DNA from 3 places in the Peribacillus sp. NPDC097675 genome. Region 2 is predicted to be linked to each of the others. Evidence: riboswitches for the same ligand, from Rfam matches in the RefSeq annotation. Region 2 holds a riboswitch; each other region holds the start of a gene.
What was found. A riboswitch is a leader RNA that binds a small molecule or an ion and turns the genes downstream of it on or off. The one in region 2 is predicted to bind preQ1.
Positions count from the first base shown of each region.

Region 1: linked by a shared signal. The riboswitch ahead of ACQKL5_RS07300 (VUT family protein) and the one ahead of ACQKL5_RS09880 (QueT transporter family protein) in region 2 are both predicted to bind preQ1.
Region 3: linked by a shared signal. The riboswitch ahead of queC (7-cyano-7-deazaguanine synthase QueC) and the one ahead of ACQKL5_RS09880 (QueT transporter family protein) in region 2 are both predicted to bind preQ1.

Region 1 is NZ_JBNNSK010000004.1:13,087-16,242, forward strand. It holds gene ACQKL5_RS07285 (hypothetical protein) at 1-930, shown strand, start outside; gene ACQKL5_RS07290 (hypothetical protein) at 942-1,214, shown strand; gene ACQKL5_RS07295 (hypothetical protein) at 1,277-1,420, opposite strand; gene ACQKL5_RS07300 (VUT family protein) at 1,413-1,973, opposite strand; PreQ1 riboswitch class I at 2,026-2,068, opposite strand; gene ACQKL5_RS07305 (GNAT family N-acetyltransferase) at 2,335-2,919, shown strand; gene ACQKL5_RS07310 (methyl-accepting chemotaxis protein) at 2,927-3,156, shown strand, end outside.
Region 2 is NZ_JBNNSK010000005.1:214,872-218,027, forward strand. It holds gene ACQKL5_RS09870 (DUF3892 domain-containing protein) at 1-7, shown strand, start outside; gene ACQKL5_RS09875 (hypothetical protein) at 126-941, opposite strand; PreQ1 riboswitch class I at 1,128-1,172, shown strand; gene ACQKL5_RS09880 (QueT transporter family protein) at 1,180-1,665, shown strand; gene ACQKL5_RS09885 (TVP38/TMEM64 family protein) at 1,778-2,434, shown strand; gene ACQKL5_RS09890 (ATP-binding protein) at 2,541-3,156, shown strand, end outside.
Region 3 is NZ_JBNNSK010000004.1:18,804-21,959, reverse strand. It holds gene ACQKL5_RS07335 (methyl-accepting chemotaxis protein) at 1-1,253, opposite strand, end outside; PreQ1 riboswitch class I at 1,446-1,488, shown strand; gene queC (7-cyano-7-deazaguanine synthase QueC) at 1,547-2,209, shown strand; gene queD (6-carboxytetrahydropterin synthase QueD) at 2,209-2,679, shown strand; gene queE (7-carboxy-7-deazaguanine synthase QueE) at 2,672-3,156, shown strand, end outside.

The sequences.
Region 1 (3,156 bases), on a different contig from region 2:
CTTACCAATCAATACGACGTTTCCAGTCAAGGAACGTTTGCCTATGTCACGCATGATCAAGGCAAACCACAATTAAACCTTTATAATCCGGACTTATCCTTGGAGGAAAAAGTCATCGAACTCAAAAACGATGAACAAATACTCGATCCCACCTTTTCCTCTGAAGGAGATACGCTCGCGTTTATTACAACAGATAAAAACCAAGGTGAAGATTCAACGAGTACAGTCCACTTGCTTGATCTGGGATCCAAGAAAGTCAGCGAATTATTCGATGCGGATTTTCTCCTCACAGAACTTGAATTCTCAGATCAGGACCGTTCCCTCTTTTATATCGGAGCGGGGACCTATAAAAACTATTCGCCAATCGCGGGGCCACGTCCACATGACCTCGATATCTATGAGTTTGATTTCGATAAGAATGAGTCTACCCAATTGACCACGTTCAAAAAATATGGTCTCAGTTCTCTAAATATCGCTGGGAACGGAAAAGCCGCATATTATCAAACGGACGATGATGACAATGCTAAAACGGCTGATGAAATTTTCGAAACGCATCAACGAATCTTTAAAATCGAATTCAAGAATAAAAAAATTGAAACCGTCTCCGATCCTGAAAGAGAGGTCGATGTGTTCGATTTTATAATGGGACCGGATGAAAAAACGATGGTTTTCCAATCTATCTCAAACGAGGGATCAGGGGATACTTTCATATATGAGCTTTATACGTATGACCTTGAAACCAAGACCGAAAAACAGCTCACACACTTAAATGAATACACCGAACGCCCTGTCTTTAGTAGCGACTCCAAGACCGTGTACTTCATGGTAGATAAAAAATTCGGTGTAAGTGATCCGCAGTATCACCTATATAAAGTGGGCATCGATGGAGATGCTCCAAAGGAAATTATCTTACCCCAAATGAATAAATAAGGAGGGGTTTGATGAAATATAGTAGGTTATCTATCGCTTTTAGCAGCATTGGAATAATTGGGGTTGGATTACATTTCTTAAATACCTTTACTCAGGGCTATTTCTTGTTTGGTTTCATAGTAGCATTAGTCGTGGGAGCCATTCTTAGTTTTATCGCCATAGGCGTAAAAGAAAAAGGCAGTATGAAATTCTTTTCTGTTGCCTCACTCTTTATCCTTTTATTATGGGTAACCTGGTATGAACCTTTTGAATTGATTCGGATGCTAACCTGGTTAAAGAACTAACAACCATAAGAAAACCCCGTTAGGACAACGGGGTTTTCTTATGGTTACGACCACATGCATACTCACGATTCTCGCTTATCCGGATTATGCTTTCTGTAATTGGCACATGAAAACTTCAGGCATTCTCCCTGGACTTGCGGACCATATTTCTCGCGAAAGGCCTCCAAGCAATAGCATTTGTCTGCTTCTTTTTTTGCATCATCCATCGAGCGCATTCCCTCCCGTACTTAACCGTTTTTCGAGTCTTACATGAATTTTACCCAATAGCACAGCACCGATAGACTGAATGATCGTTTTAACGAAGATCTGTCCAAAAATGGCTGCCGGTACTGCAGACCAAGGCAAAATATTCGCCCCCAATGGACTAAGCCCAATAACGACGAAAATCGCGGAATCCAATAAACCTCCAACAACCCCGGAGTAAAACACCCGCCAGCTCAAGGGTAACTTTAACCGGGTGTATATCTCCGTATCTGCCGTTTCCGCCACCACGAAGGATAGCGCAGAAGCAAATACGATCAATAATGTGTCCCCTAATAAGAATGATACACTTGCTGATAAAATCAGTGCTGTGATAATGCAAAGATAGGTCTTTGCCCTACCAAATTTATTTTGAACCAAGTCACGAAAGATGAAAGTCCCTCCGATGAACAATGTTCCCATCGGAATGATGAACACACCAAGTTGTAATGGTAAAAAAGCTGCTGTGACCACATTTGCGGTGACGATGGATAGCAAATACAATAAAATTCTGGTCATTTCTTCCAATCTCCTTATACAGGAAAAAACAGCACCCTAAGAAAGAGTGCTGTTCTCCTTAGTTTTTTTGAGAGGGTAGCTAGAACCTCTTCCACCTTAAGCGGATTTATTATTTTCCTTCTTAATCTTATCCTGAATGTGGAGGTAAATCAATAATTTTCAAATTAACTAAAAACATGTATTTTCGGACTGAACTCTAATTTTTTGCAAAGATTTCGACAATAATCATTACTAATCAAGTAAAAAGTGTAAATATTTATCTTTTTAGGTCGATATTCACAATAGGATGGACCTATTAATAGGACGAATGTCGAAAAATAGGCCTTGCACTATATAAGAGTATAAGAAAGGGAGAGCTAGTTTGAGTACATTTGAAGACGAATACTTCGTATACAAGAAAGTTAGAACGTCCGAAGAGTTTGAGACGTTCCATCAGATTAAAAACACGGCTTGGGATGAAATGGGGTTCGAAATCGAAGCTGCCAAAGAGGGGTCTGATCTATTTTTAATGATTGCGGATGATGGACTTCCGGGAGGAACCTATGAATTCATCCCCTATGGTATGGATACTGCTCCCCTTATCAAAAAACTATTTGAAGACGTGATAACAGACGACATGAAGGTAATGGAACTCGATAGCTTAGCGGTCTTGCCTCCATATCGAGGCAGGCTAGGTAAACATGTATTTTGTGCCATTATTGATTATGCGGAGAAGCACAATGTTACCCATTTAGTCGCTCTTACTGACCCTAAAGTGTTTCGTTCCCTATCGCATTCTTACCATATCCCTACCCTTCAAGTCGCGGGAGAAATTTTCTACAAAGGTGCCTATACCATTCCCACCGTTTTCAATCTAAAAGAAGTGTATGATAACAAACACCTGCAAAAATATGAATGGTTATCTCCTGTTATGGAAGCGAAAGAAGGTGTACTGAATGCAAGGTGAAATGCTAATGATAAGAAGAAACAATTGGGTCGTTCTCTTTTTCGCAGGTGTGGTTACAGCCATTCAGTTATTAAATTTAATCGTTGGCATACCTTTTATACTTGTGGCAACGGTCCTTGGCATTCTCCTATGTATACTTGGCCCATTAGCTTATATATCGAACCGGCCTCAATGGAAAGAAAAAATGGCATCTTTTACGAAATATTTCAATTTCATCATCATAGGAGTCTCGATGTT
Region 2 (3,156 bases):
TTTTTGACGTCCATGAAATCTATATATATAAAAGAAGAACCTGCATAACGACGGGTTCTTCTTTAACTGCATGGAACTGCCTTCGCAAATATTCTAGTGAGTAGGTAGAGCATTATCCTATCGAACTAGTACCTTTCATAATGATAGGTTTCGGAAATTTCCAATAATTTACCACAAGTTTGGACCACTTCTATGATTTCAATCCAAGACATATCCAACCCGAGTTCATTGGCATGCGAAATCTTATCCCGTAACTTCCGAATGGCATTGGCATCTTTCTTCCCCTTACTCTTTGAAGGAATTTGAAAAAATGTTCTCAATTCTTTATCCTTGAGAATAATGTCAAATTTATCACTAATTTGCAGACATTCAATTAAGTTAATTTCCTCATTTTTCTCCACTCTTCTCTCATATAATTGTCTTGCTTTATGAAGACGATCGTCGCTGATCATCGGGTACCAGTTTGTCCCCCCAAATCGATGCAAGATAATATCACTAAGTCTCATTTCCAAAAGAGTGATATAACCAAATATCAACATTCTGATCGGTGGTTTTTGGAGGTCAGCATGCGTGATCAACTTTTTTATCGAATTATTCTCCAGCACAAATACCCGTGTCTTCTTCTTGAAAATATGTAATAGTTGAATCAAAGGCGTTGAATCTGATACAAGCTCCCTTGGAGAAAAAACCTTCATGTATTCCGAAATTCCCCCTTCACCAAGTTCATGTCTATCGATGTACCCAACGATCTCCCCCTCATCTTCTACCGCCAATGTATCAAAATGCTTTTCTACCATTTTATTTTTGATGGGAAGCGCCAGTTCATCTTTGTTGCAGAATTCCAATTCTTGAGCGATGCTCTTGACCGTTATATTTTCCTCGTACAGATTTTTGAGACTGTGATAACTACTATCGTTATGTGTAAACTTTACATTGAACATGAATGACCCTCCATCGTTGCATATATCCCTAATTTGCCTAATTCATCACTTGTATGAATAGTACCATTCTTTCACCACGTTAAAGCTAATCATCCTCCCTTTATCCTGAATATCCCACATTACGCATACCTTTTGAAATTGACGGAACTAGCCTTTATACGATACTATTAAACTTCGGACAAAAGCCTAAACGTGGTTCGTAACCATCCCACGATAAAAAACTAGGGAGAGAGAAAAAATGAATATTCGTACCCTTGCGATAAATGGTCTTTTAGCAGCCATATATATCGCTGTCTCATTCGTGTTTCAACCGATTATGTTTGGGGTGCTCCAATTTCGCATACCCGAAATGTTAAACCATCTTATTATCTTTAATAAAAAATATATATACGGCATAGTCGTCGGCGTGTTCATATCGAACTTGTTCTTTTCACAGCTAGGGGCATATGATTTAATTTTCGGGGTCGGACAATCTCTAATAGCCTTATTGCTTGTCATCTTTTCTTCCCGTTTCATAACGGGCATTAAGGGTCGAATGGCCATGACCATCTTCGTATTCACGTTAACGATGTTCCTGATAGCCATGGAATTGAATATAGTCTTAGGTGTACCATTCTTATGGACCTGGGCAATTACAGCTACCGGAGAGTTCCTCGTCCTACTGGTCGGTGCACCCATCATTTATATAATGAATAAAAGAATTCATTTTGGAAAGCTGCTTTGAAATCCCTGCATACAATGTAAAAGAACATTCATTTTCCAAAAGAGCTGTCTGCTAGATGCAGCGGCTCTTTTTTTCACCCATACCCGGAAAAATGATAAATGGTGGTGATATGTTGAAAAAAATATTAACTTTACTCGTCCTTTTGATTGTAATAACCTTCATCGGACTGAATTCGGAATTGTTCACAATGATCTGGAATAGCGATTTGGAATCCGTGATAGCCATATTGACAGAAAACCTTCTCCTTACCTTTATTGTGACGTTCATCTTGATGATTGTTCAGAACTCCTTTACTGTCATTCCCCTGATTTTACTCTTAACAATTAATGTTACAATTTTTGGCTTTACATTCGGATATTTATGGAGTTGGCTTACAAGCGTCGCCGCATCAGGGGTCATTTTCTATGGTGTCAGACACTGGTTCCAGGCATTGATTTTAAGAAAGATGGGAAATGATTGGCAGGAATCCGTTATGGATCATGGGTTCATGTACGTTTTTACAGGTCGAATTTTCCCATTCATTCCGACAAGTTTAATAAATCTGGCAGCGGGGGTTAGCTCCGTCACCTACAAAGATTTCTTAATGGCAACCGCATTAGGCAATCTCATTTACTTTTTCTTTCTATCTTTAATCCCATACGGACTACTCTCCATAGAAATGAATCAATATACATTAATTGTAATCGGTTTCCTGCTCTTAGTCTTTATCCTTCTCTTTAAACGCTTCAAGAAAAAAAAGAACCTAACATTCTTAAACAAAAACAGGTAAGCTTATACCTGTTTTTTATGAGGAATCATATATTTTTTCCCTAGAATTTGTTAAAATGTGTATGTATTTCATCTTTGTAAATGTCGGAAAATTCAGGGAGACCTATATGTCAAAACGCATCATATTAGTAACTTACATTCTTTCTGGAATGACCACATTAATTTTTTTCAATTACTACCTTACTAATACTTTACATGATAAAGAGGCATCCATTCTGCTCCAGAGGGTAGAGGGATTTGTATTTGTCCTATTAATCGGATTGATTTTATTTCTCTATCTATCTAAAAGAGAAGAGTTTAAGCAATTAAAAGAAGAGGAACAACTTCGAAGTACCCTCATTAACTCAATGGTTGACTTTGTTAACTTTAAAGATGGAGAGGGCAGATGGCTAGAATCAAATACCGTCGGGCTTCAATTATTCCAATTGGAGAATGTCGATTATAAAGGAAAAAAAGATAGCGAGCTTGCTGAATACTCCCATTTTTACAAAGAATCGTTGATTTACTGCGAAAACTCCGATCAAGAAACATGGGAAATGGGGGAAATTACGCGTTGCGAGGAGAATATCCCGCTTCCTAACGGTGATTTCAAGACCTTCGATACCATCAAAGTCCCATTGTTCTATGAGGATGGTTCCAGAAAAGGTCTGGTCGTCATAGGCAGGGATATTTCTGAAAGAATCGCCGCGGAAAATCAATTGCTCGCTAGTGAACAGCGCTATA
Region 3 (3,156 bases), on a different contig from region 2:
CGTACCTCTTCAGCGACGACGGCAAATCCTTTTCCATGTTCGCCTGCGCGTGCAGCCTCGATGGCTGCATTTAAGGCAAGTAAATTGGTTTGATTGGAAATGTCTTGTATAACCTGAACAAGCTGTGAAATTTCCTGAGATTGCGAATCAAGGCCTTTTACTTCCTCTACGGCCTGTTTGACGATACCGTCAATCGTTTGCATTTGCTGCACCGAATTGTTCATTAACGTCATTCCTTCCTTGGTCAAGGATAGGATTTCGGTGGAAGTTTGGGTAATTTCTTCTCCTTCTAGATGAGCCTTCTGAATTTTGCTTGAGAATTTTTCCATCATACGGACAATTTCGGATGCCTGGTTGGCTTGTGACTCCGAACCTTCCGATAGTTCGTACATGGTGGTTGCTATCTGACTGCTTCCTTGTTGAACTTCATGTGCCGATTGGGTCAGCTCTTCGCTTTTGCTCGTAACGGATTCAGAAACATTCAACATGTTTTCAATGATTTCGCGAAGGTTTCTCTGCATTTCGTTGGCTGAAAGCGTCAATTCCCCGAGTTCATCTTGTGTTGTCTGTTTAAGTGGTTCGTGGTTCAGTTCACCATTCTCCACTAACTTCATTCTATCGCGAATTTTTAGAAGGGGTTTTGTAATGAGATTGGCAGTAATAAGAGCAAAGCTAATTCCGGCTATGATGGTAATAACGGTTAAAATAATACTCGTCTTTTTAACGGATTCGCCACTGCTGACAATGTTCTCACCAGAATCAGCGATCAATTTTTCTCGTTCGGAAGCGAGCTCCTTAAAACCAGCCATTACTTCAATGCTGATGGGTGCCACTTCATTTAATAATATTTGTTTAGCTTGCTTTACATCTCCTTGCTCATACTGAGTAAAGACGCGTTCTTCAAGCATGGTTCTCCAATCTATACTTTTTTCAATCAATTTCTTCGTTCTTTCAGAATTAGATATAGCCAAGAGTTCGTCCTGAAGGATTTTGCTATCTTCAGTATAAGCTAGGAAATCTTCTTTATATTTTTTATCCCCAAATAAAATATAGCCCCTAGCCATTGCCACTCTTTGTGACATGTTATATAGTAATTGCTCATCTTTGATAAGAAGAGGTAACTCGTGGTCGATAATATCTCTAGAATTGGTAAGAGACTTATTGCTACTGTAAATACTGTAGGCCCCCAAGATGATACATAAAGAAATGACTAACATAAATGTAATCAATATCTTTGTTTTAATTCGTTTCAAGTAGATGTCCCCTTTTTCGGTATAGTAGTTTACCTTTTGTATATCGGAAAAGGTAAAGAATATATTAAGTTTAACAATGAAAAAAATAAGGAAATAGTGTAATTGGGAATATCATTTTAAAATGGATATTTATTGATAACCCAATAAGATATACGTTATGATTACTTTAGCAATAAAGATATTCTGCTTAAGGCGGAAGAGGTTCTAGCTACCCTCTTAAAAAAACTAAGGAGAAGCAGCACTCTATTCTTAGGGTGCTGTTTTTTTCTGTGAAAAGGAGTTTTACCCAAATGATGAAGAAAGAAAAGGCAGTAGTGGTGTTTAGCGGAGGACAGGACAGTACCACCTGTTTGTTCTGGGCAATGGAGAGATTTGATGAAGTGGAAGTGGTGACGTTTGATTATAATCAGCGGCACAGCTTGGAAATTGAATGCGCACGGGACATTGCTAAGGAGCTGGGGATTCCCCATCATGTTCTGGATATGTCCTTGTTGAATCAATTGGCACCTAATGCATTGACCAGGAGGGATATTGCCGTTGTGGATGGAGTAGACGGGGAGTTACCGTCAACATTTGTTCCGGGGAGGAATTTACTGTTCATGTCGTTTGCAGGAGTGCTTGCAAGCCAAATTGGAGCGAAGCATATTGTAACTGGGGTTTGTGAAACGGATTTCAGTGGATATCCTGACTGCCGCGATGTGTTCATTAAATCATTGAATGTTACTTTGAATCTCTCGATGGACCAGAACTTTGTGATAGATACGCCGCTTATGTGGCTGAATAAAGAAGAAACGTGGGAAATGGCGGACAAACTCGGAGCATTCGATTTCGTTCGTGAAAAGACGCTCACTTGTTATAACGGAATCATGGCTGATGGCTGTGGACAGTGCCCGGCTTGCAAGCTTCGAAAAAATGGTTTGGATGACTATCTGAGTAGACGGCAGGTGAGTCTATAATGTATGGTTTCAAGATTGTCGATAAGCTTCAAAAAATAGAACAGGACATTCATCGTAATCAATTGAACTATCATCAAAGACGGGTGTTAGTGAGCAAGGAATTCACGTTTGATGCAGCTCATCATCTTCATGATTATGAAGGGAAATGCAAGAATCTGCATGGCCACACCTATAAAGTCATTTTCGGTGTAAGTGGCTTTAATGACTCCCGCGGATTGATGATTGACTTTGGTGAACTGAAAGGGATCTGGAAAAATGAAATCGAAATCCATCTTGATCACCGCTACTTGAATGAAACATTGCCACTTATGAATACAACCGCTGAAAATATCGTCGTCTGGATTTATGAAAAAATGGCGCATTCCCTAAAGAACAAGGATGTTAAAGGGGCCCGCGTCGAATTTGTCCGGCTATACGAAACACCGACGAGTTATGCCGAAGCAAGAAGGGAGTGGATGGATTGTGAGTAAACTTCCTGTGATGGAAATTTTCGGACCGACCATTCAAGGGGAAGGAATGGTCATCGGACAGAAAACGATGTTTGTCAGGACAGCCGGGTGCGATTATTCCTGCGTCTGGTGTGATTCCGCCTTTACCTGGGATGGCACAGGAAAGGGAGATATCATCCCCATGACGGCTAAAGAAATTTGGACAGAGCTAAAAGCGAAGGGAGGAAAGGGTTTTTCTTTTGTGACGATATCGGGAGGCAATCCCGGTCTGCTGAAAAATCTCGACGGCTTGATTGTGCTTTTAAAAGAGAAAAACATCAAAATCGCCGTTGAAACGCAAGGGAGTCGTTGGCAGGATTGGTTTCACGATATTGATGAATTGACGATTTCTCCCAAGCCACCAAGTTCAAAGATGAAAACCGATTTTGAAGTACTCGATCAAATCATACAAGAGCTAACCGATAAAAGGCACGACAACCAATTCTCATTGAAGGTTGT